Regions from separate parts of the Actinomyces radicidentis genome, predicted to be linked through region 2. Evidence: riboswitches for the same ligand, from Rfam matches in the RefSeq annotation. Region 2 holds a riboswitch; the other holds the start of a gene.
What was found. A riboswitch is a leader RNA that binds a small molecule or an ion and turns the genes downstream of it on or off. The one in region 2 is predicted to bind FMN.

Region 1: another riboswitch for FMN. It lies ahead of AXF14_RS10625 (ABC transporter permease); the one in region 2 lies ahead of ribD (bifunctional diaminohydroxyphosphoribosylaminopyrimidine deaminase/5-amino-6-(5-phosphoribosylamino)uracil reductase RibD).

Annotation. Positions count from the first base shown of each region.
Region 1 is NZ_CP014228.1:2,500,675-2,511,069, reverse strand. Features, by position in the region: gene hisG (ATP phosphoribosyltransferase) at 1-535, shown strand, start outside; gene AXF14_RS10635 (DUF2382 domain-containing protein) at 822-1,643, opposite strand; gene AXF14_RS10630 (ABC transporter substrate-binding protein) at 1,941-2,981, opposite strand; gene AXF14_RS10625 (ABC transporter permease) at 3,057-3,776, opposite strand; FMN riboswitch at 4,103-4,243, opposite strand; gene putP (sodium/proline symporter PutP) at 4,481-5,950, opposite strand; gene AXF14_RS10615 (NAD-dependent succinate-semialdehyde dehydrogenase) at 6,099-7,613, opposite strand; gene AXF14_RS10610 (erythromycin esterase family protein) at 7,805-8,881, opposite strand; gene acpS (holo-ACP synthase AcpS) at 8,878-9,387, opposite strand; gene AXF14_RS10600 (GNAT family N-acetyltransferase) at 9,401-9,934, opposite strand; gene AXF14_RS14010 (N-acetyltransferase) at 10,003-10,164, opposite strand; gene AXF14_RS10595 (GNAT family N-acetyltransferase) at 10,161-10,395, opposite strand, start outside.
Region 2 is NZ_CP014228.1:2,837,361-2,847,755, forward strand. Features, by position in the region: gene AXF14_RS14030 (hypothetical protein) at 1-171, shown strand, start outside; gene AXF14_RS11995 (ATP-binding cassette domain-containing protein) at 164-868, shown strand; gene rpsT (30S ribosomal protein S20) at 1,148-1,408, shown strand; FMN riboswitch at 1,616-1,746, shown strand; gene ribD (bifunctional diaminohydroxyphosphoribosylaminopyrimidine deaminase/5-amino-6-(5-phosphoribosylamino)uracil reductase RibD) at 1,849-2,943, shown strand; gene AXF14_RS12010 (riboflavin synthase) at 2,958-3,608, shown strand; gene ribB (3,4-dihydroxy-2-butanone-4-phosphate synthase) at 3,605-4,936, shown strand; gene ribH (6,7-dimethyl-8-ribityllumazine synthase) at 4,966-5,421, shown strand; gene holA (DNA polymerase III subunit delta) at 5,418-6,488, opposite strand; gene AXF14_RS12030 (ComEC/Rec2 family competence protein) at 6,592-8,280, opposite strand; gene AXF14_RS12035 (ComEA family DNA-binding protein) at 8,277-9,137, opposite strand; gene AXF14_RS12040 (DegV family protein) at 9,326-10,174, opposite strand; gene AXF14_RS12045 (helicase HerA-like domain-containing protein) at 10,250-10,395, shown strand, end outside.

The DNA of each region.
Region 1 (10,395 bases), 340 kb from region 2:
CGACGACGTCGAGGGCAAGCGCGTCGCCACGTCCTACGACGTGCTCGTGCGCTCCTACCTGGAGTCCCAGGGCGTGCACACCGAGACCGTCCACCTCGACGGCGCCGTCGAGTCCTCCGTCCAGCTCGGGGTCGCGGACCTCATCGCCGACGTCGTCGAGACCGGCACGACGCTGCGCGCCGCGGGGCTGGAGACCTTCGGCGAGCCGATCCTCGCCAGCGAGGCCGTCCTCATCACCACTGAGCAGTACCGCGACGAGCCCGCCCTCGCGACGCTCGTGCGCCGCCTCGAGGGCGTCCTGCGGGCCCGCTCCTACGTGCTCGTCGACTACGACATCCCGATGAACGACCTCGACGTCGCCACGGCGATTACCCCCGGGCTGGAGTCCCCGACGGTCTCGCCGCTGCAGAACCCCGACTGGGTCGCGGTGCGCGCCATGGTGCCCCGCAAGGACGTCAACCGGGTCATGGACGAGCTCTACGAGGTCGGTGCCCGCGCCATCCTCGTGACGGCGCTCGTCGCCTGCCGCCTCTGAGGAGCGCCCGACGCCCCTGGGCACGACGACGGCGGGGCGGGAACCACTCGGTTCCCGCCCCGCCGTCGTCCTTCGGCGCCACGCCCGTGCGAGGGGGCGGTGCAGGTGCGGTGCGGCCGCCCCGGCGGGAAGCGGGCTCAGCCGCGGTCGCTGCGCGGCGGCAGGCCGTCGTGCTCGCGCATCCGGGTCTCGAGGTCCGCGGCCAGGTGCGCGTCCAGTCGCGCCCCGGTCGTCGCCCCAGGGCGAGCCTGAGGGGCGGGGCTCAGCGCCCCGGGTCAGCGGTTGGTCAGCGGTGCTGGCCGTTGCGGAGGGACTCGTCGCCCTCGACCTCGACCTGCTCCTTGGCGACCTCGGCCTGGACGGTCTCGGTGTCCTGGACGGTCTCCTTGCCGACCGAGACGCGCTCGGTGGCGACGGTCTCCTTGGAGACGACCGGGACCTCCTCGTGGAGGGTGATGGTCTCGCCGTCGGAGACGTCCTCGCCGATGACGTCGTCACCGGTGACGCGCTCGTTGATGGGCTCGCGCTCGACGCGCAGCTCCTCGCGCTGGACGGGGACCTCGACGGACTGGGTCTCGGTCACGACGTACTTGCGCAGGCGGACCTTGCCGGTCTCGCGCTGCTCGGTGCCGACGTTGAGGCGCTCCTCGTGGGCGACGACGGAGCCGTCGGCGGCGTCGGTGCGGGCGGCGCGGTCGCGGTCCGCGTACTCGGCGGTGCGGCCCTCGTCGACGTGGCCGGCGGCGGCGCGGTCGGTGCCCGCGGTGCGCTCGGTGCCGGCGTAGCCGGTGGTGGTGCCGCCGAGGTTGTAGTAGCGGTAGAGCTCGTCCTCCTGGACGGTGGAGAGGTGCTCGTCGACGTCCACGTTGGGGGCGTCCTTGACGAAGCCCTTCTCGTAGGGGACGCGGATCTCGTCTCCGGCGATGCTGGCTCCCTGGAGCGGGACGAAGGTCTCCTTGGTGCCGAACAGACCGGTGGAGACGGTGACCCACGTGGGCTCACCGGTCTGGTCGTCGAGGAACAGCTGGCCGACCTTGCCGATCTTGTCGCCGTCCTGGTCGATGACGGTGGAGTCGAGGATGGTGTCGAAACGCTCGTTCGTGGTCATGTGGTTCCTCCTATGGGTACCGATCCCGACGTCACCGGACGAGCCGATGACTATCGATCTGTGTCGTTCGATCGAGGTCAACCATATGAGCAGGTCAGAGCACCTGCCACTCGAAACGAATTACGATATCGAGATGTAGCTGGGAGCGAACGAGCCGTCACGATCGTCACTTCTATGCCTCATGTCACGTGCCCGATATATCGTCGAAAACTATGTCACAGGTGTTGCGGCACACGCGCGAGACCGGCGCCTCTCGCCCGATTTCCGAAAGCCGTTGCCCCCCAGGAGGCGCCACCCTCACGCACTCAGCAGCGGGTCGCAGACGTCGTCGGCGGTGAGCGAGGTCGAGCCGAGCAGCCCCTGGCCGCCCAGGAAGGTGATCATGGCGCCGACCTCCTCGCTGCGCAGGGAGCCGACGACCGTCGAGTCCTCGGGCCGGATGAGCTTCCCGGTGGCGAGGGCGACCTCGCGGGCGTTGGCCGCCTGCGTCGAGTCGGCGAGGTCGGTCACGTACTTCTTCGTGGCGGTGACGGCGCCGTCGGGGTCGTCGACGAACAGCGCCATCCCGGCGGCGGAGGCGGTGACCGCGTCGGCGAGCTCCTCGCGGTGGGCGGCGAGGTAGTCCCTCGTGGTGACGAGCGAGGCGCCGACGAGCGGGACGTCAGCGGCGGCGGCGATGGTGCGGACCTTCGTGCCGTTCTGCGCGATCTGGACGGCGTCGTTGTTGGAGTAGCCGACGATGGCGTCGACCTTGCCGCCGGCGAGGGCGGCCTGCTGAGTGAAGCCGATCTCCTGGATGGTGACGTCGTCCTCGGTGAGCCCGGCGGTCTTGAGCGCGACCTCGAGCGTGTACCAGGTCTCGCCGGTCCTGCCGGGGGTGCCGATGGTGCGGCCCTTGAGGTCGGCGAGGGTGGTGATGTCGGAGCTCTCGGGGACGATGACGCAGCCGGGGTAGGCCTGGTAGAAGCCTCCGACGGCGACGAGTCCATTGCCGTTGGAGGCTGCGACGGCGGCTTCGTCCGCGCCGGCGACGACGAGCTGCTCGGTGCCGGCGAGGAGCGCGTCGAACTGGCCCTCCTGGGCGCCGTGGTGGCGCAGGCTCACGCTGGAGGCGTACTTGCCGCCGGCCAGCGCCATGTAGAAGGGGGCGAACTGGACGGTGGGCGTGTACGTGAGGCCGATGACGAGGCCGGAGCCGCCGGTGCCGGCGGACGTGGAGGCGCTCGCGGCCGACTTGGCGGCGGTGCCCGACGAGCAGGCGGCGAGGAGGGCGAGCGCTCCGGCGGTGGCTCCTCCGGCGAGGAGGGAACGGCGGGAGACGTCGGGGGTGGTGGTCATGATGGGGCCTTCCGGGACGGACGGGTCAGGGCGATGGTGAGGTGGGTGGTGGCTGAGCGGTCGGTGGGGGGCCGGTCAGGTGGCGCGGCGCCCGCGCATGGCGTCGACGACGCGGCTGCGGCGCTCGAGCTCGTGCAAGCACCAGTGGATCGTCATCGCCATGAGGCACAGCAGGACGATCGTCGCGAAGAGGCCGGTGGTGTCGACGGCGTCGCGCTGGTGGGACAGGACCATGCCCAGGCCCTCCCCTCCCATCGTCATCTCGCCGACGACGGCGCCGGTGACGGACAAAGTGAAGCCGGTGCGCAGGCCGGAGAGGATCCCGGGCAGGGCCATCGGCAGCTCCATGTAGCGCACGAGCGCGAGCCCGGAGGCGCCGTCGAGCCGGGCGGCGTCGAGGACGTCGGCGTCCAGGCCGCGCAGGCCGAGCAGGACCGTGACGGTGATGGGGAAGAACACCATGAAGGCGCACAGGATGACGACCGGGAGCGTGCCGTAGCCGATCCACAGGACCAGCAGGGGCGCCATGGCGATGGCGGGGACGGCCTGGGAGGCGGCGACGTAGGGCAGGACGGTGCGGGAGAAGAGCTGCCAGCGGTACAGCGCCCAGGCCAGGGGCAGGGCGAGGGCGGCCGCGAGGAGGCAGCCGAGGACGGCCTCGCGCAGGGTCACCCAGGCGTAGGGCAGGAGCCCGCCCTGGGTGATGCCGAGGACGAGGCGGCGGGCGACGTCGAGGGGCCCGGGCAGGAAGACGGCGGGGACGGCGCCGGAGGCGGTGACGGCCCACCACACCATGAGGATGAGCGCGCCGAGGGCGAGGGCGGGGCCCGGGCCGGTGCCCGGGCCCGGGCGCCGCGTGCCTGCGTCGGCCGTGCGTCCTGCGGGGTGCGGCGCGGTCTCGGGCGTGGGGCTGCGCGGGACGGCTGTGCTGGCTGCGCCGTCGGTCGCGTGCTGCGTCGAGCGGTTCACTCGTGGTTCTCCCGGCTGGTCCCGGGGCGCTCGCCCCGGGCGTCTCCGGGGTGACGGGCGGGCCGCCGACGGCGGAGGCTCGCGCCCGCACGGCACGCGCTGTGCGCCCCGGCCCGCCGCTGGCAGGCCCGACCGGCGCGGACGCCGGGTGCCTCGTGCTTCCTCCCATCCGGACTCTCACCGTCGGTGCTGGAGTTCCACCAGCTCAACCGATCGCGGCCTCCGACGGAGGACGCTCTCGGGTCGCGGACTGTCACCGCCGGCTCGGACTTTCACCGACCCCGGAGCACGTGTGCTGCTCGAACACTAGCCCCCTCCGCACCGTCGGGCCAGTTCCGCCGGCCCCGGCGAGCCGCCCACACGCGGCTCCCCCACCACCCGGGCGCACGCGTGCGCGGTGCGGCGCGGAGGCGTCCCGCGCACCTCGGCCTCCGCGGCACGACGCCGCCCGCGGACCGTCATGGTCCGCGGGCGGCGTCGTCGTTCTCACCGGGTCGGCACGTGCGGGAGACCGCCCGGACGCGTGGGTCTCAGCGCGTGGCCGCCACGGCGGCGTCGAACTCCTCCTCGATCTCCGGGCGCACGGTCCCGCGCAGGGACACGAGCCAGGCGACGACGAGGTTGACCAGGAAGCCGGGCAGGATCTCGTAGAGCTCGAAGATCCCGCCGGACAGGTTGCCCCACACGAAGACGACGACGGCGCCGGTGATCATGCCCCAGAAGGCGCCGTTGGCGGTGAGACGCTTCCAGTAGAGCGCGAGCAGCACCGTCGGCCCGAAGGACGCTCCGAAGCCGGCCCAGGCGAAGGCGACGAGGTTGAGGATCGTGTCGTTCTGTTCCCAGGCCAGGACCGCGGCGATGACGGCGATGGCGAAGACGCTCATCCGCGAGTAGAGCACGAGGCGGCCGCCCGAGACCTTCTGCTTGGTGATCGCCCCGTAGAGGTCCTCGATGAGGGCCGAGGAGGTGACGAGCAGCTGGCTCGAGATCGTCGACATGATGGCCGCGAGGATGGCCGCCAGCATGAAGCCGGCCACGAGCGGGTGGAAGAAGAGCTGTCCGAGGCTGATGAAGACGGACTCGGGGTCGGGGAGGCCGTCACCGCGCTTGTACTGGGCGACGCCGATGATCGCGGTGCAGCAGGCGCCGACGACGGCGAAGAGCATCCAGCCGATGCCGATGCGACGACCCATCTTGGCCTCGCCGACCGAGCGGATCGCCATGAAGCGCACGATGATGTGCGGCTGGCCGAAGTAGCCCAGCCCCCAGGCGAGCGAGGAGATGATGCCGACCGCCGTCGTCGTCGAGCCGATGAGGGCCCAGTAGTGCGGGTCGACGTCGCTGACCGCGGAGATGACCTCGGCGGGTCCGCCGAGCTTGATGACGCCGACCACGGGGACCATGACGAGGGCGAGCACCATCATGACGCCCTGCACGAAGTCCGTGTACGACACGGCGAGGAAGCCGCCGACGAGCGTGTAGACGACCGTGATCGCGGCGACGAGGACCATGCCGAGGTGGTAGTCCATGCCGAAGGAGGACTGGAAGAAGACGCCGCCGGCGACCATGCCGCTGGAGACGTAGAAGGTGAAGTAGACCAGGATGATGAGGCCCGAGCCCCAGCGCAGGAGGTGCTTGTCGTCGTGGAGGCGGTTGTCGAGGAAGCTCGGGATGGTGATCGAGTTCTGGGCGACCTCCGTGTAGGCGCGCAGGCGCGGGGCCACCACCTTCCAGTTGACCCAGGCGCCGACGGTGAGTCCGACGGCGATCCAGCCCTCGACGAGACCGCCGACGTAGAGGCCGCCGGGCAGTCCCATGAGCAGCCAGCCGGACATGTCGGACGCTCCGGCGGACAGGGCGGCGACCCAGGGGTTGAGGCCGCGGTCGGCGAGCATGTAGTCGTCGAGGTTGTTGTTGCGCCCGTAGGCCCACCCGCCGATGGCGAGCATGCCCACGAAGTAGACGATCATGGCGATCGCCTGGAAGGTCGAGTCGGACACGGGTCCTCCTGTCAGGACGGGGCGGGAATGGGGGGACCATACTCCTCGGGCGTCACGCGCGTGTGACGTTCGGCACGCGTCCTTCGCCAGGGCCGCAGATCCCGCGCCGCCCCCAGGCCGGGTCCGGCGACGTCGGCGGGACCGCCGCTCAGCCGAGCTCGGGCGCGGGCAGGCCCACGTAGACGGTCTCGAGGTACTCCTCGATGCCCTCCTTGCCGCCCTCACGGCCCAGCCCGGACTGCTTGACGCCGCCGAAGGGCGCCGAGACGTTCGAGGTGGTGGCCGCGTTGACGCTGAGCATGCCGACCTCGAGGGCCTCGGTGAGGCGCAGGACACGGTCCATGTCGCGGGTGTGGACGTAGCCCTGCAGGCCCATGACGTCGTCGTTGGCCAGGGCGATGGCCTCGGCCTCGTCGGCGAAGCCGATGACGGGGGCGACGGGGCCGAAGATCTCCTCGCGGATGATGTCGGCGTCGGCGGGCAGGTCGGTGAGGACGGTCGGCGGGTAGAAGAAGCCGGGGCCCTCGGGACGCGTCCCGCCGGTGAGGACCGTGGCGCCGACGGCCACGGCGCCCTCGACGGCCTCGACGACCGAGTCGCGCTGCTGGGCGGAGACGAGCGGACCGACGTCGACGCCGTCGTCGAGGCCGTTGCCGACGGTCTGCGCGGCCATGCGCTCGGCGAGGCGGTGAGCGAACTCCTCTCGGACGCCCTCCTGGACGAGGAAGTGGTCGGCGGCGTTGCAGGCCTCCCCCATGTTGCGCATCTTCGTCGCGAGGGCCGCGTCGACGGCGGCGTCGAGGTCGGCGTCGTCGAAGACGATGAAGGGGGCGTTGCCGCCGAGCTCCATGGAGGTGCGCAGGACGCCGTCGGCGGCCTCCTTGAGCAGGGCCTGGCCGACGGCGGTGGAGCCGGTGAAGGAGAGCTTGCGCAGGCGGTCGTCGGCCAGGACCGGGCCGGTGACGGCGCGGGCCGAGGATGAGGGAACGACGGCGATGACGCCGTCGGGCACGCCCGCCTCGGTGAGGATCCGGCCGAGCAGGAGGCTCGTGAGCGGCGTGACCTGGCTCGGGCGCAGGACGGCGGTGCAACCGGCGGCCAGCGCCGGCGCCAGCTTGCGGGTGCCCATGGCGAGGGGGAAGTTCCACGGGGTGATGAAGAGGCAGGGGCCGACGGGGCGGCGCAGCACCATCGCCTGGAGGTGCCCCTCCGGGACCTGGAAGTAGTCGCCCCGGATCCGCACGGCCTCCTCTGAGAACCAGCGGAGGAACTCCCCGCCGTAGGTGACCTCGCCGTCGGCCTGGGCGAGTGGCTTGCCCATCTCGAGGGTCATGAGGAGGGCGAGGTCCTCGCGGTAGGTGGTGGTGACGAGCTCGAAGGCGCGGCGCAGCACCTCGGCGCGCTCGCGCGACGGGGTGGCACGCCAGGTCGGAGCGGCAGCGCAGACCGAGTCCATGGCGGCCCGGGCGTCGGCCTCGGCGGCGTCGGCGACGGTGGTGAGGACCTCACCGGTGGCCGGGTCGAGGACCTCGAAGCGCTCGCCGGAGACGGCCTCGCGGAACTCGCCGTCGATGAGGACCCCGGTTGGGATGGAACTCAGGAGGTCGCGGACGCGTTCGTCGGCGACGAGGCGGGTGGACTGGCTGGGCTGCGAGGTGGGCATAGAGCTCTCCTTCGAGTGGGCGCGCTCCCATCGTAGGAGGCGGCGCAAGCGGAGCCCTTCGCCCCGCCTTCCTCCACCCCTGTCGAGAACGAGGGTTGTGCTCGAGAACGAGGGAAGTTCCTTCGTGTTCGAGCACAACCCTCGTTCTCGTCGGCGCACGGCACTCTCCTCCAGGTTCCGGAGCGCCTTGGTCAACAGTCGGGTATCCAGGTCTCGTCCGCGGTGCTCGAGGAGAACCAGCGGAGCAGGTCGAAATCGGTCGACGGGCGGGCGAGGTCGAAGGCCCCGGGCTCGTCACGGACCATCCGAGAGTCGATGCTCCACCCGAGGAAGCGCCTCGGCCCCGGGTGGGCGAGCTCGTCACCGCGGACGAGGTTCTGCCCGAGCGCGGCCAGCGCGGACTCCGTGTGCTCCGGACGCAGGCCTGGCAGTGCGACGGATCGGTAGTCCTCCCGCTCGGCGGCAGCGTCGACGGCGCGCGCGGTGCCCTCCCCGCACAGGGCGCCGACGGCGACGTAGGACCGCCCCAGTGCCTCCGCGAGCCACGCTCCCATGACCGGCCCGGCCCAGCCGGACTCATTCCTCGCCACGTGCTCGTTGTGGGCCCACACGACGGTGATCCCACGGTCGGGACGGCGGGCGAGGAGCTCCTCCGCCATGTACCGGTCCCGCAGGGCGAGGCGCTCCTCCCCCGGGTCGATGAGGTAGACCTCGGCGTACTGCCGCACGTTCCGCGCGAGAAACTGCTGGGCCGTCGACGCCGCCTCGAGGAATCGGCACTCCTCAACGAGGGACTCCGTCTCGCTGCGGGTCAGCGCCTCGCCGCGGCCGAGGCGCTCAATGAGTCCGTCGGTCGCGCCCAGCGCGACCAGCCGCTGAGCGGCACGGCGACCTCCGTGGCAGTCGAGACCGAGGAAGCGGAAGCGACGGCGGTCCTCCGACGCGGCGATGCTCGCCAGCCTCTCGAGCCCTACGACGACGACGCGCGTGCGCCACAGGCTCGATGCCTCCGCCCACGCGCCCACGACCTGGTCCGAGCACCGAGTCCCGTCGGCGAGGGCCCGGTCCACCTGAGCGCCGGTCAGCATCGAGTCCTCGAAGGCGAGCGCTCCGAGGGCGCCCCGGTCCGACAGCTCAGCGAGGACGGCCATCTTCCACTCGGAGACGTTGGCCGAGCCGTGCGTGGGTTCGCCGAGCCCGAGCACGCCGTTCTCCGGAACGAGGCCGAGGAGACGGTCAACCTCCTCACGGACCCCGGGGACGCTCATGGCCGAGCGGTCACGAGGACGACGGCGACGGCGTAGTCGCCGTCGTGGCTGACGGAGACCGGCCAGCGGACGCCCTCAGCGGCTCCCGGCCCGAGCGAGGCCTCAACGGCCTCGGCGACGGCGCCGGAGAGCCGGATCGACGGGCGCCCCCATCGGTCGGTGACGAGCTCGATGTCGCACCAGTCGACCGCCTCCGCCGCCATGACCGGTGGCACCGCTCCCCCGGCGAGGGCGTTGTGCGCCGCGGACCAGGCCTTGATGACGGCCTCCTTCGCAGCCCAGCGCCCGGCCAGGTGCTCGGCCTGGAGCGAGCCTGACTCATCGGCCCGCCGCCGGGCGTCGCGCAGCTCGCGGGGTGTGAAGGTCCGCTCGGCGAAGACGGTGCCGGGGATGGTCAGCTGGCGGGCGAGCCCGGGCACGTGGACGAGATCCACGCCGGTGCCGAGGACGGCCGCGCCGACGGGCACCTCGGGCACGGCGGGCGGTCGGGGCTCGGAGCTGCTCATGGGCGGGCCCTCCTCAGGCACCGGTGGCCGGACGGGTCATGGTGATCTCCGGCAGGACGTCGTTCCACACCGTCTCGGAGCCGGGGACCGCCACGAAGCCGTGCCGCTGGTAGAAGCGCTGCGCGCCGTCGTTGAAGGCCGCGACGCCCAGGCTGACCGGCCGCACCGGGTCGACCCTCGCCAGGAGCGCCTCCATGAGCGCTCCGCCCGCTCCGCGTCCGCGCGCGGCGGTCGCGACGTAGAGCACCCGCAGCTCCTGGGGCCCGTCCACGGGTAGCCGCGCGACGAGGGTGCCGACCACCGCAGAGTCGAGCTCGGCGACGAGTTGCACGATATCGGTCCGGTCCTGGAGCTCGGCGATCTCCTGGGCGAAGGCTCGGACGCCTTGCTCGCTCAGGCGCGGCCACCAGAAGGCCTCGAGCTGCTCCGGGCTCAGTCCGTCCGGCCTGACGTAGGTGTCGCGCCAGCCCTCGTAGGAGGCACGGCGGGCCGCCCCGGCGTCCTCGGGGCGCGTCGGGCGCACGGTGATCCGTTCTCCGGTGGTCATGCCGTGATCCTTCCGCGGGGCCGGTGCCGGGGCAAGGTGCGTCGGCGGCCGGGCGGTACGGCCTTCGCTCAACGGCGCAGCGGTCCACGGTCGGGACGCGCCGGCCGGGGCATCGTCACCTCGGGGATGACGCCGGCGAACACGGACTCGAGGCCACGCACCTCGCGGAAGCCGAGCCGCCGGTAGAAGCGCCGAGCCCCCTCGTTGAAGACCGCGACGCCGAGGCTCACGGGCGGGCGGGGTCCATCCGCGCCAGGACCGCGTCCATGAGCGCACTCCCCGCACCCCTGCCGCGCGCCCGGTGCGCCACGTAGAGCACCCGGAGCTCCTGCGGCCCGTCCTCGGGGGCGAGACCGATGGCGAGGCCGACCACCTCGGGGCCGGCACCGTCGTCGACCTCGGCGACGAGCTGGACGACGCTCGGGCAGTGCTGCCCCTCGGCGACCTCGGCCGCGAACTCC
Region 2 (10,395 bases):
CTCTCGGCAGCCGCCCTCCTGCTGCTCGTGCTGCCGCTACTGAACGATACGACACCCTTTCTCGCGGCCTGCGAGGCGGTGTGCGCACTCGGTGTCCTTGGCGCCATCGTCATCGGCGGTCAGGCGTCCCTCGTCCGCTCACGACCTGGCCGGAGGCATATCAGTGTCTGACGTCATCACCACCACAGACCTCACCATCACTCGCGACGGGCGTCGACTCGTCACCCATCTGAGCACATCCGTCGCGCCAGCGAGCTCGACGGCCATTACCGGCCCGAACGGCTCGGGCAAGTCCACTCTCGCGTGGTGCCTCAGCCTCCACGACGACGACTACGAGGGCCACATCACCCTAGACGGAGTCAACGCCCGCAACCTTTCACCACGAGACCGACGCAGGCTCCACCGAGGGGGCATCGCGCTCCAACCCCAGAGCCTTCTCCTCGAGGACGCGTGGACGGTGGAGCGAGTGCTCACACACGGAGCGTGGGCAGTGGGAGTCTCCCGGCGGCGAAGGTCGGAGAGCGTCGCCGCTGTGGTCGATCGCATGGGTCTGGCGGACTTGCGCAGGACACGCGTCGGTCTGCTCAGCGGCGGAGAGCGCCTGCGCGTGGCACTCGCCCGAACCCGCCTCATGACCGAGCCTCGCCTCGTCGTACTCGACGAGCCAACAGCAGGAGCGGACGACGAACTCACCGGTCTCGTCCTGGAGCTGGTCGCTGACTGGACGGCGCAGGGGGCGGCGACGGTGATCGTCACCCATGACCCACGGCTTATCGCGCGCGCAGGGCAGGAGCTCAGGCTCGGGGGCGCCCCTGACGCGCAGGCACGGCTGGTACCCGCCACCCTGCCCGAGCACCGCCGCGCCTGACCGTGCACGTCGACACCGCCGCAGTCCAGCGCGACGGACCGATCTGTCTGGTGGCCGGACGGTGAGCCCGTTTTGACGCACCTCACGCCGTGGGCGCCGGGGCAGCCCGGGACCTCCTAGGCGGTGACTGGTAAAGTTCTCGACTGGACCTCTGGCCTGGCCGGCTTCGGGGTCCGGCGACCGGGCCTCGCCGGGTGCTTCCACCACCTACGTCAAGCCCGTGGCGCGAACCCTCTTTCCGGCCATTGACCAATCACGATCGAGAAGGCAACTTTCACAGTGGCGAACATCAAGTCCCAGATCAAGCGCATCAAGACCAACGAGAAGGCCCGCCTGCGCAACAAGTCCGTCAAGTCCGAGCTCAAGACCTACGTGCGCCGCACGCGCGAGGCCGTCGAGGCCGGCGACAAGGCCGCCGCCGAGGAGGCCCTCAAGAAGGCCTCCCGCAAGCTGGACAAGGCCGTCTCCAAGGGCGTCATCCACAAGAACCAGGCCGCGAACCGCAAGTCGAAGCTGGCCAAGCGCGTCGCCTCCATCTGAGAGCCGCGCACCGGAGCCGGGCCCAGCCCGCTCCACCACGACGCTGAAGGGCGCCTCCCGATCGGGAGGCGCCCTTCGTCGTACAGCCCCGCCCCGGACCGCTCACCCGTGCCGACACGGCCCGCCAGCCCCCCCGATCAACGAGGTGGGGCCGGGACCGCTCGCGCCACCCCAGGAGCGCGTATAGTCCGAGCCACGAGCGAGAGCTCGCGTGCTCTGGGGTCGGTGAAACTCCGAACCGGCGGTGATAGTCCGCGACCCGAGCGCCGCATGGCGCCCGGTTGACCAGGTGGAACTCCTGGACCGACGGTCAAAGTCCGGATGGGAAGCGCACGCAAGGTCCTCCGACGTCTCCTGGCGGTCGGCTCGCGGCTTCACGCCGTGGCGTCCCAGGGGTGGCGCCGTGACCTCCCCAGGGCACCTGCCTGAGGGGAGACGACGTGGACCGGTTCACGGGCGAGGAGGAGCGCGCGATGCGGCGCGCCCTCGAGGCAGCGCGTGCTCCGGGCGTCCCCCAGGGTCCCAACCCCCGCGTCGGCTGCGTCATCCTCGACCCTCAGGGCCGCGAGCTCGCCCGGGGGCACCACCGAGGATCCGGGACGCCCCACGCTGAGACCGACGCCCTCGCGCGGCTCCGGGGCCGAGCCCGGGGCGCGACGGCGGTCGTCACCCTCGAGCCCTGCGCCCACACCGGCCGAACCGGCCCCTGCGCCCGCGCCCTCATCGACGCCGGCGTCGCACGCGTCGTCTACGCGCTCGCCGACCCCAACCCGGTCGCCGCAGGCGGCGCCGAGGTCCTCCGCGCGGCCGGCGTCGACGTCGCCGTCGGTCTTCTCGCCGACGAGGCGCGCGACCTCAACCGCGGATGGCTCCACGGCCTCGCCCACGGCCGCCCACTCGTCACCTGGAAGCTCGCTGCCTCCCTGGACGGCCGGCTCGCCGCCGCCGACGGCACGAGCCAGTGGATCACCTCCGCCACCGCACGCCGTGACGCGCAGCACCTCCGCGCACAGTGCGACGCCATCATGATCGGCACGGGTACGGCGCTGGCTGACGACCCCTCGCTCACGGTGCGCGACGAGCGCGGAGTCCCCGCTCCGCGGGCCGCTCAGCCGCTCCGTGTGGTCGTCGGCACGCGCGAGCTCCCTCACGACGCGCGGCTCCGTGATGACGCCGCCCCGTTGGTCATCCTCCGGGACGGTCCGGCCACGGGGCTGGCCGAGCTGTGGGAGCGGGGCGTGCGGCACGTCCTGCTCGAGGGCGGCCCCACCCTCGCGGCGTCGATGGTCCGCGCGGGCCTCGTCGACGAGGTGGTCGCCTACGTGGCCCCCGTCCTGCTGGGCGACGGGCCGAATGCCGTCCACAGCCTGGGCCTCAGCTCGATCGACGAGGCCCTGCGGCTCTGCGAGCCCGAGGCCGTCGTCCTGGGCGAGGGCGCCGAGCTCACCGTCCGGCTGCGCGGCCGTCTGCCCGCGCTGGGCGCTCCACTGACCACCGACGTCGTCGAGACGTCGGCACCGACCAGAGACAAGTGACCAGGAGGTCAAGGATGTTCACAGGAATCATCGAGGAGCTCGGGGAGGTCAGCGCGCTCGCCGTCGACGGCGACTCCGCCCGACTCACCGTGACCGGGACGCGAACCGTCTCCGCCGCCATGAGCGAGGGGGCGTCGTTGGCCGTCAACGGGTGCTGCCTCACGGCGACCAGCATCGAGCAGGACCGGCTCACCGCCGACCTCATGGCCGAGACGCTGCGGCGCACCAGTCTGGGCGACCTCCGGCCAGGGGACCCGGTCAACCTCGAGCGGGCGGTGCAGGTGACCGGTCGCCTCGACGGCCACATCGTCCAGGGGCACGTCGACGGCACGGGCACGATCCTCGAGCGCCGTCACGAGCCGCGCTGGGACCTCCTGCGCGTCTCCGTGCCGCAGGACCTGCTGCGCTACGTCGCCGTCAAGGGGTCGGTCGCCGTGGACGGGGTCTCCCTCACCGTCGTCGACGTCGAGGACGCACGCCCGGGCGCGGGCTCGACCGCGGTGCCCGCCGGGGGCGGCAGCCTCACGGTCTCCCTCATCCCGGAGACCCTGGCCCGCACGACGCTCGGTTCCAAGGAGGCCGGCGAGCGCGTCAACCTTGAGGTGGACGTCGTCGCGAAGTACGTCGAGCGCCTGCTCACCGCGGGAGAGGAGTCGGCACGATGACCAGCATGACGAGTACTCCGACGGCCGAGGGCGGCGCCGACGCTCCCGCTGGTGCGCGCGCCTCCGAGGCTCCGGGCTCCTCCACGAGCACCCGGGCGGTCGTGGCCGCGCTGGCGACCCTCGCCGCGGGCGGCATGGTCGTCGTCAGCGATGACGCGTCCCGCGAGAACGAGGCCGACCTCATCCTCGGCGCGGCGACCGCCACGACGGAGCAGCTCGGCTTCATGGTCCGGCACTCGTCGGGGATCATCTGCGTCCCGATGCGCTCCCCGCGGCTCGCCGAGCTCGGCATCCCCATGATGACCGCGACCAACACGGATCCCCACGAGACCGCCTTCACCGTCTCGACCGACGCCAGGGTCGGCGTCACGACGGGAATCAGCGCCGCCGACCGTGCGCGCACCATCCGGCTGCTCGCCGCCGACGGCACCGTCCCCGGGGACCTCGTCCACCCCGGTCACGTCTTCCCCCTGCGGGCCCGGCCCGGTGGCGTCCTCGAGCGCCGCGGCCACACCGAGGCGGCGGTGGACCTGGTGCGCATGGCAGGTGCCGGCGAGGTCGGCGTCCTCGTCGAGCTCGTCGACGACGACGGCGCGCTCCGCAAGGGCGAGGAGGTCCTCGCCTTCGCCGCGGAGCACGGACTTCCCCACCTCACCATCGAGGACATCGTCACCTACCGGTGGACGCACGAGCGGCTCGTCGAGGAGGTCGTCACCACCGGGCTGCCGACCCGGTACGGCACCTTCACCGCACACGGATTCCGTGGTCCCCTGGGCGAGGAGGTCGTCGTCCTCACCTGCGGGCGGCCCGAGGCCTCCGACGCGCCGCTCGTCCGGGTCCACTCCGGGTGCCTGACGGGCGACGTCCTCGGCTCGTCGCGCTGCGACTGCGGCGCGCAGCTCGACGAGGCGCTCCGCCTCCTGCAGGAGGCCGGGGACGGCGTCCTCGTCTACCTTCCCTCGCACGAGGGACGCGGCATCGGGCTGCTCGCGAAGCTGCGGGCTTACGCGCTCCAGGAGCAGGGGCTCGACACGGTCGACGCGAACCTTGAGCTCGGGCTGCCCGTCGACGCGCGCCGGTACGGGTCGGCGGCGCAGGCGCTGCTTGCGCTCGGCGTCGACCGCGTGCGGCTCATCACCAACAACCCGTCCAAGGTCACGGCGCTGCGATCGCTCGGCATCGACGTCGTCGGGACCGTCGAGCGCCCGGCGCACGCGACGAGGGATAACCTCGCCTACCTGCGTGCGAAGGGCGAGCGCATGGGGCACCACCTGGACCTCGGTGACGCCGCTGATCGCGCCGCGATCGGGTCGGAGGTGCTCCGGTGAGCGGGTCGGGAGCACCTCGGGTCTCAGCCGTGGACGGTCACGACCTCGAGGTCGTCATCGTCGCCTCGACCTGGCACGACCAGGTGATGAACGGTCTCATCGCCGGAGCGCGGCGCGCGCTCGACGAGTACGGCGCGGGCCACCGGCTCGTCCGCGCCGTCGGGTCCTTCGAGCTGCCGCTGGTCGCCCAGGCGGCGCTCAGGACCGGGGCCGATGCCGTCGTCGCCCTGGGAGTCGTCATCCGGGGCGGGACACCGCACTTCGACTACGTGTGCCGAGCGGCGACGGACGGGCTCCTGCGCGTCGGTCTCGGCGCCGGCGCGCCCGTCGGGTTCGGCCTGCTCACCTGCGACGACGAGGAGCAGGCGCTCGATCGCGCCGGTCTCCCGGGCTCGCACGAGGACAAGGGCTATGAGGCCGCTCAGGCCGCTGTGAGCTCGGTCCTGACGCTGCGCTCCCTGGCCGGGCAGGTGCAGGAGCGCTAGCGCCGCGTCGCGGCCGGCCCTCCGCGCTGGGGCAGGCGCCCGCGCCGCGCGTTGCAGATCGTGAGCACGGCGCGTTCGACGGCGTGGACCGGGTCCCGGGACTCGCCCTTGACCTCGGCGTCGGCCCGGGCGACGGCCATGATGGCGACGGCGAGGGCGTCGTCGGACCAGCCGGAGAGCTCGCGGCGCGCGCGGTCCACCTGCCACGGCGCCATGCCGAGGTCCTTGGCGGAGACGTTGCGCCGGCCGCCCATGGCGGCGACGCGGGCGAGCTGACGGATCTTCATGGCCAGCGCCGCGACGATCGGCACCGGGTCCGTTCCCGTGGCGATGGCGTGGCGCAGCGCGGTGATCGCCTTGGCGACGTTGCCCGCCGCGGCGGCGTCGGCGACGGTGAAGCCCGTCGCCTCGAAGCGACCCGCGTAGTAGGTGTTCACCTGGGCGAGGGTGATGGTGCCTCCGGTGTCCGCCGTGTCGGCGACGAGCTGGGCGACGGCGCTGGTGAGCTCGCGCAGGTCGTTGCCGAGGGCGTCGACGAGGGCGCCGACGGCCTCCGGATCGATGGAGCGTCCGGCGCGCCGGGCGTCCGCGGTGACGACGGCGGCCTTGTCCTTCGGGGACTTGACGGCCTCGATCGTGCACACGGGGTACGGGGAGGCGGCGATCGCGTCGAGGAGCTTCTTGCCGCGCTGGCCCCCGTTGTGCCTCAGGACGACGTTGACGTCGGGGTCGGCGTGGTCGAGGTAGGCGAGGAGGTCGGTGCGCAGGGCGTCCGTCATCTGCTCGAGGGCGGGGACGTGGACGAGCTTGGGCTCGCCGAAGAGGGAGGGTGACACGAGGGCGTCGAGCTGGTGCGCCTCGTAGGTGGAGGCCTCGAGGGTGGAGACCTCGGTGGTGGGGTCCTTCTTGCGGGCCTGCGCGATGAGGCGGCTGACGGCGCGGTCCCCGAGGACCTCCTCCCCCGCGCGCACGAGGACGACGGGCGCGAGCTCGACCTTGTCCCAGGTGGGGCCGGCGGGCGCGGTGCGCCCGGACCGGGAGCCTCGGGAGGAGCGTGCGGGTGCCATGGCCCAAGACTGCCACGAGGCACCGACACGAACCGAGCCGGTGCGGCGGTATCGGCTCACGGGCACCGCCCGCTCGAGGCGTGGCCGGTCACCGGGGCGCTCCTCATGCGGCCCGACGGCGGCGCCGCCAGGTGCGCAGCACCCGGTGGCGCACCCGCCGCGAGCTCGCGGCGGCAACGACCGCCTCGACGGCGGCCAGCAGCAGCGCTCCCCCGACGCCGCCCGGCCACGCGATCGTCGCCCCGGGCAGCCGGGCGAAGAAGCGGGCGACGAGGACGAGCCAGGCGCATGACGCCGTCGCCGGCCAGGCGACGACGGCGGCCGCGCCCGGCCACAGCGGTGCGAGCAGCGCGGCCACGAGGCCGTAGACGGTGGCCACGGGCACGGGCGGCGCGGCGAGGACGTTCGCCGGCACGGCCCACAGGCTCACGCTCGGCTGCAGCAGGATGAGAACGGGTGCGCAGGCGGCCTGGGCGACCAGCGGCAGCGCGAGCGTCACCGCGAGCCACCGCGGCAGGTGCCTGGAGAGCGCGACGGCGGCGGGCCGGGAGGCGAGCAGGATGCCGGCGGTCGCGGCGACGGAGAGGACGAAGCCGTAGTCGCGAGCCTGCCACGGGTCGACGAGCAGCAGCACGACGACGCCCGCGCACATGGCCGGGACGGAGGCGCTGCGCCGTCCGACCGCCACGCCGGTGAGCATGACGCCGCCCATCGTGGCGGCTCTCAGCACCGAGCCGCCGGGACGCACCAGGACGACCAGCCCCGCCAGCACCCCAGCGCCGAGCACGGCGCGCACGCGCCGTGGCAGGACGCCGAGCCCAGTGAGGACGAGCCCGAGGACGATCGCGACGTGCTGCCCCGACACGGCCGTCAGGTGGGTCATGGAGACGGCGCGCATGTCGGTGCGGACGTCGCCAGGGAGGGCGTGGTCGTCTCCGAGGGCCACACCGGGGACGAGCGCCCGGGTCCCCTCGGGCCAGCCGCCGACGGCGCGGGCGGGCGGTTCGCGGCCGACGGCGTCGGCGAGGCCCTGCCGCATGAGCGTCACGAGTCCGAGCAGACCCCGGGGCTCCTCGAGGACGCGCACGCTCGCCCGGCCGCCCAGGAGAGCGCCCTCGCCGGCACCGGTGTCGGCGGGCTCGAGGGATCCGCGGGCGCGGACGGTAGCGCCCATGTCGGCGTCGAGCCAGTCCTCACCGCCGAGCACCGTGACGGACAGGCGCGAGCCGGCGCCGTCGACGCTCGCGACGTCGAGCTCGGTGAGGACGAGCGTCGAGTGCGTCGAGGCGATGACCCGCGGCGTCGTCGTCACCGTGCCGATGAGCGTGACCGGTGCGCCGTCGGCGGCGGCGAGGGCGACGGGGTCCCGGGCGCGCCCGGCCACGCCGACGGCAGTCACCGCGAGAACGGCGGCAGCGCACAGGAGGCAGGCGAGGACGCCCGCGAGCACCGTGCCGACGGTCGAGGCGTCGGGGGCGTCGGCGCCGGGCCGGTCGTCGCGGCGGTGCCGCGGCAGGTGCTCGCGCATGACTCGTGGCGCGATGAGGAGGCCCGCTCCGAGGCAGGCCGCGGCCGCAGCGGCGGGCTGCTCCCACCGAGGTGCGGCGACGGAGACGAGGGCGGCGGCCCATGCGCACAGCCCCGCCGGCGCGAGACGCAGGTCGAGGGCCTCCGGGGCGCGCTCGCGGCTGCCGTGGGCCCGGCGTCGGGCGGCTCTGCGACGACGGCGCTCCTCCGCGCCGCCCGCGGATACGGCTCCGGGGCGGTCCCAGGGCGCCGACGGCGCGCTCACGGTCCGCCGCCGACGGTGGCCGAGTCGCGCAGGGCCTCGAGCTTGGCGGCCCCGATGCCGGGCACGTCGGTGAGGTCGTCGACGGACCCGAAGGGGCCGTGCTCCTCGCGGTAGGCCACGATGCGCTCGGCGAGGGCGGGGCCGATGCCGGGGAGATCCTCGAGGGCGGTCGCGTCGGCCGTGTTGACGTCGACGAGGCCGCTCCCGCCGGCACCATTGCCGCCGGTGCCGGCGGTACCGGAGGCGCCACCGGTCGTGCCGCTCCCCTGCGCCCAGGCGGAGGCGTCCTCCCCCACGTGAGGCACACGGACCTGCTCGCCGTCGGTGAGCACGCGGGCGAGGTTGAGCTGGTCGGGGTCGGCGTCCTCGAGGAGTCCGCCCACGGCGTCGATGGCGTCGTCGACGCGCGCTCCGGGGGCCAGGACGACGACGCCGGGCTCCCGCACGGCGCCGGCGACGTGGACGACCACCTGGCTGCCGGAGCTCGTTCCGGCACCGCGGCCGGCCGAGGCCGCGCCCGAACGGGGATCGACTGGGGCCGGTGCGCCCAGTGCCTGAGTCGAACCGGTCGCGGCGGAGTCCGTGCCGCGCTCCCGTGACGCCGCTGTGCTCGATCCCGGAGCGGCGGCGCTGGCTGCGCCGTCGACGCCGGCCCCGGACGGTGAGGTGAGCACCGAGCGGACCGCGAGGAGGACGGCGAGGACGATGAGCACCGCCCCGAGCAGCATGGCGGCCCGGGGTGCGAGGGCCACACGGCGGGGTCGGCGCTCGGGCTCGAGCGGGTCGGTGGAGCACGCGAGCCGCACGAGCTCGTCGAGGTTCCGCCTCGCCCGCGGGGCCGCCCTTCTGCCGGTCATGCCCGCGACGCTAGGCCGAACCACGCGCCGTGAGGGCGGTGCCTGCGGTCGGCGGTGGACGAGCCCCTCAGGGGCGCGCCTGTGGAGCCGCGCCGCGGGCCCGCTGACGGGAACGACCGGGCACGCGGTCCCGCCTCGCCGGGTCGGACCGCCCCCTCACGCCGCCCTCAGGCGGCTGCCCGGCCCGCTCAGACGGCCGGAGCCACGGCGACGCCGAGGGTCCCGGGGCCGACGTGCACGCGCAGGGCCTCGTCGATGGGCGAGCGCAGGATGGAGTCGATGACGGCGCCGGTCGCGGCGAGCGCGTCGGCGAGCTCGTCCTCGAGCCCCTGGCCGTCCTGCGGGTCGTCGGCGTAGTGGACGGCGAGGCGCACCGGCGAGGCGGGCACGCGCGGTCCGTGCAGGGTGGTGCCGCCGGCGGCGAGGACGGCCTGCGCGATGAGGGCCCGCCGTGCCCGGGCGGCGCCGCGGACGGTCTCGACGACCCCGACGCCGCGGGCGTCCGCCCGCAGGATGGGCCGGATGCCGAGCGCGCCGCCGAGGATCGCCGTCGTCCGCTCGACGCGCCCACCGCGGCGCAGCTCGGTGAGTGAGTCGACGACGAAGAAGAGGTGGGAGCGCGCGGCCGACTCGCGGGCGAGCCCGGCGCCGCGGCGCAGGTCGTCGGCGCGGGAGGCCGCGAGCGCGGCGAGCCCGAGGGCACCGGCGGAGACGCCGGAGTCGAGGACGAGGAGACGCTGATCGCCGTCGGAGTCGGCGCCGTCGGCGTCCTCCCCCAGGACCTGCGCGGCGGCGAGGCGCGCGTTCTCCACCGTGCCGGACAGGGCGCTCGTGAGGTGGAGGGCGAGCACCTGGTCGGCCCGTGAGAGGGCCGACTCGTAGGCCTCGGCGAGGGTCTCGACGCTCGGCCGGGAGGTGGTGGCGGGGGCGCCGTCGTCGCCGGGGAGAACCGGGAGGGTGACGACGTCGATGCCGCGGTCGGCCGCGAGCGCGGGCGGCAGGCAGGCCGCGGAGTCGGTGACGACGGCGAGGGTCATGGGCCCAGCGTATCGCCGGGCTCGCCGCGCGATTGCGCCGTCGGGATGCCCTGTTCCGCCCCTACGATGTGGGCCATGAGTGACTCCGCTGACATCGCCCGTCTCAAGGCCGAGGCGGCGCAGGCCGCCGCCGAGGCAGCAGCCGCGAAGGCCGCCGCCGCCCAGGCCGCGCTCGACGCCGCCCTCGCCGCGAGCGGGGACGCCAGGACTTCCGAGGCAGG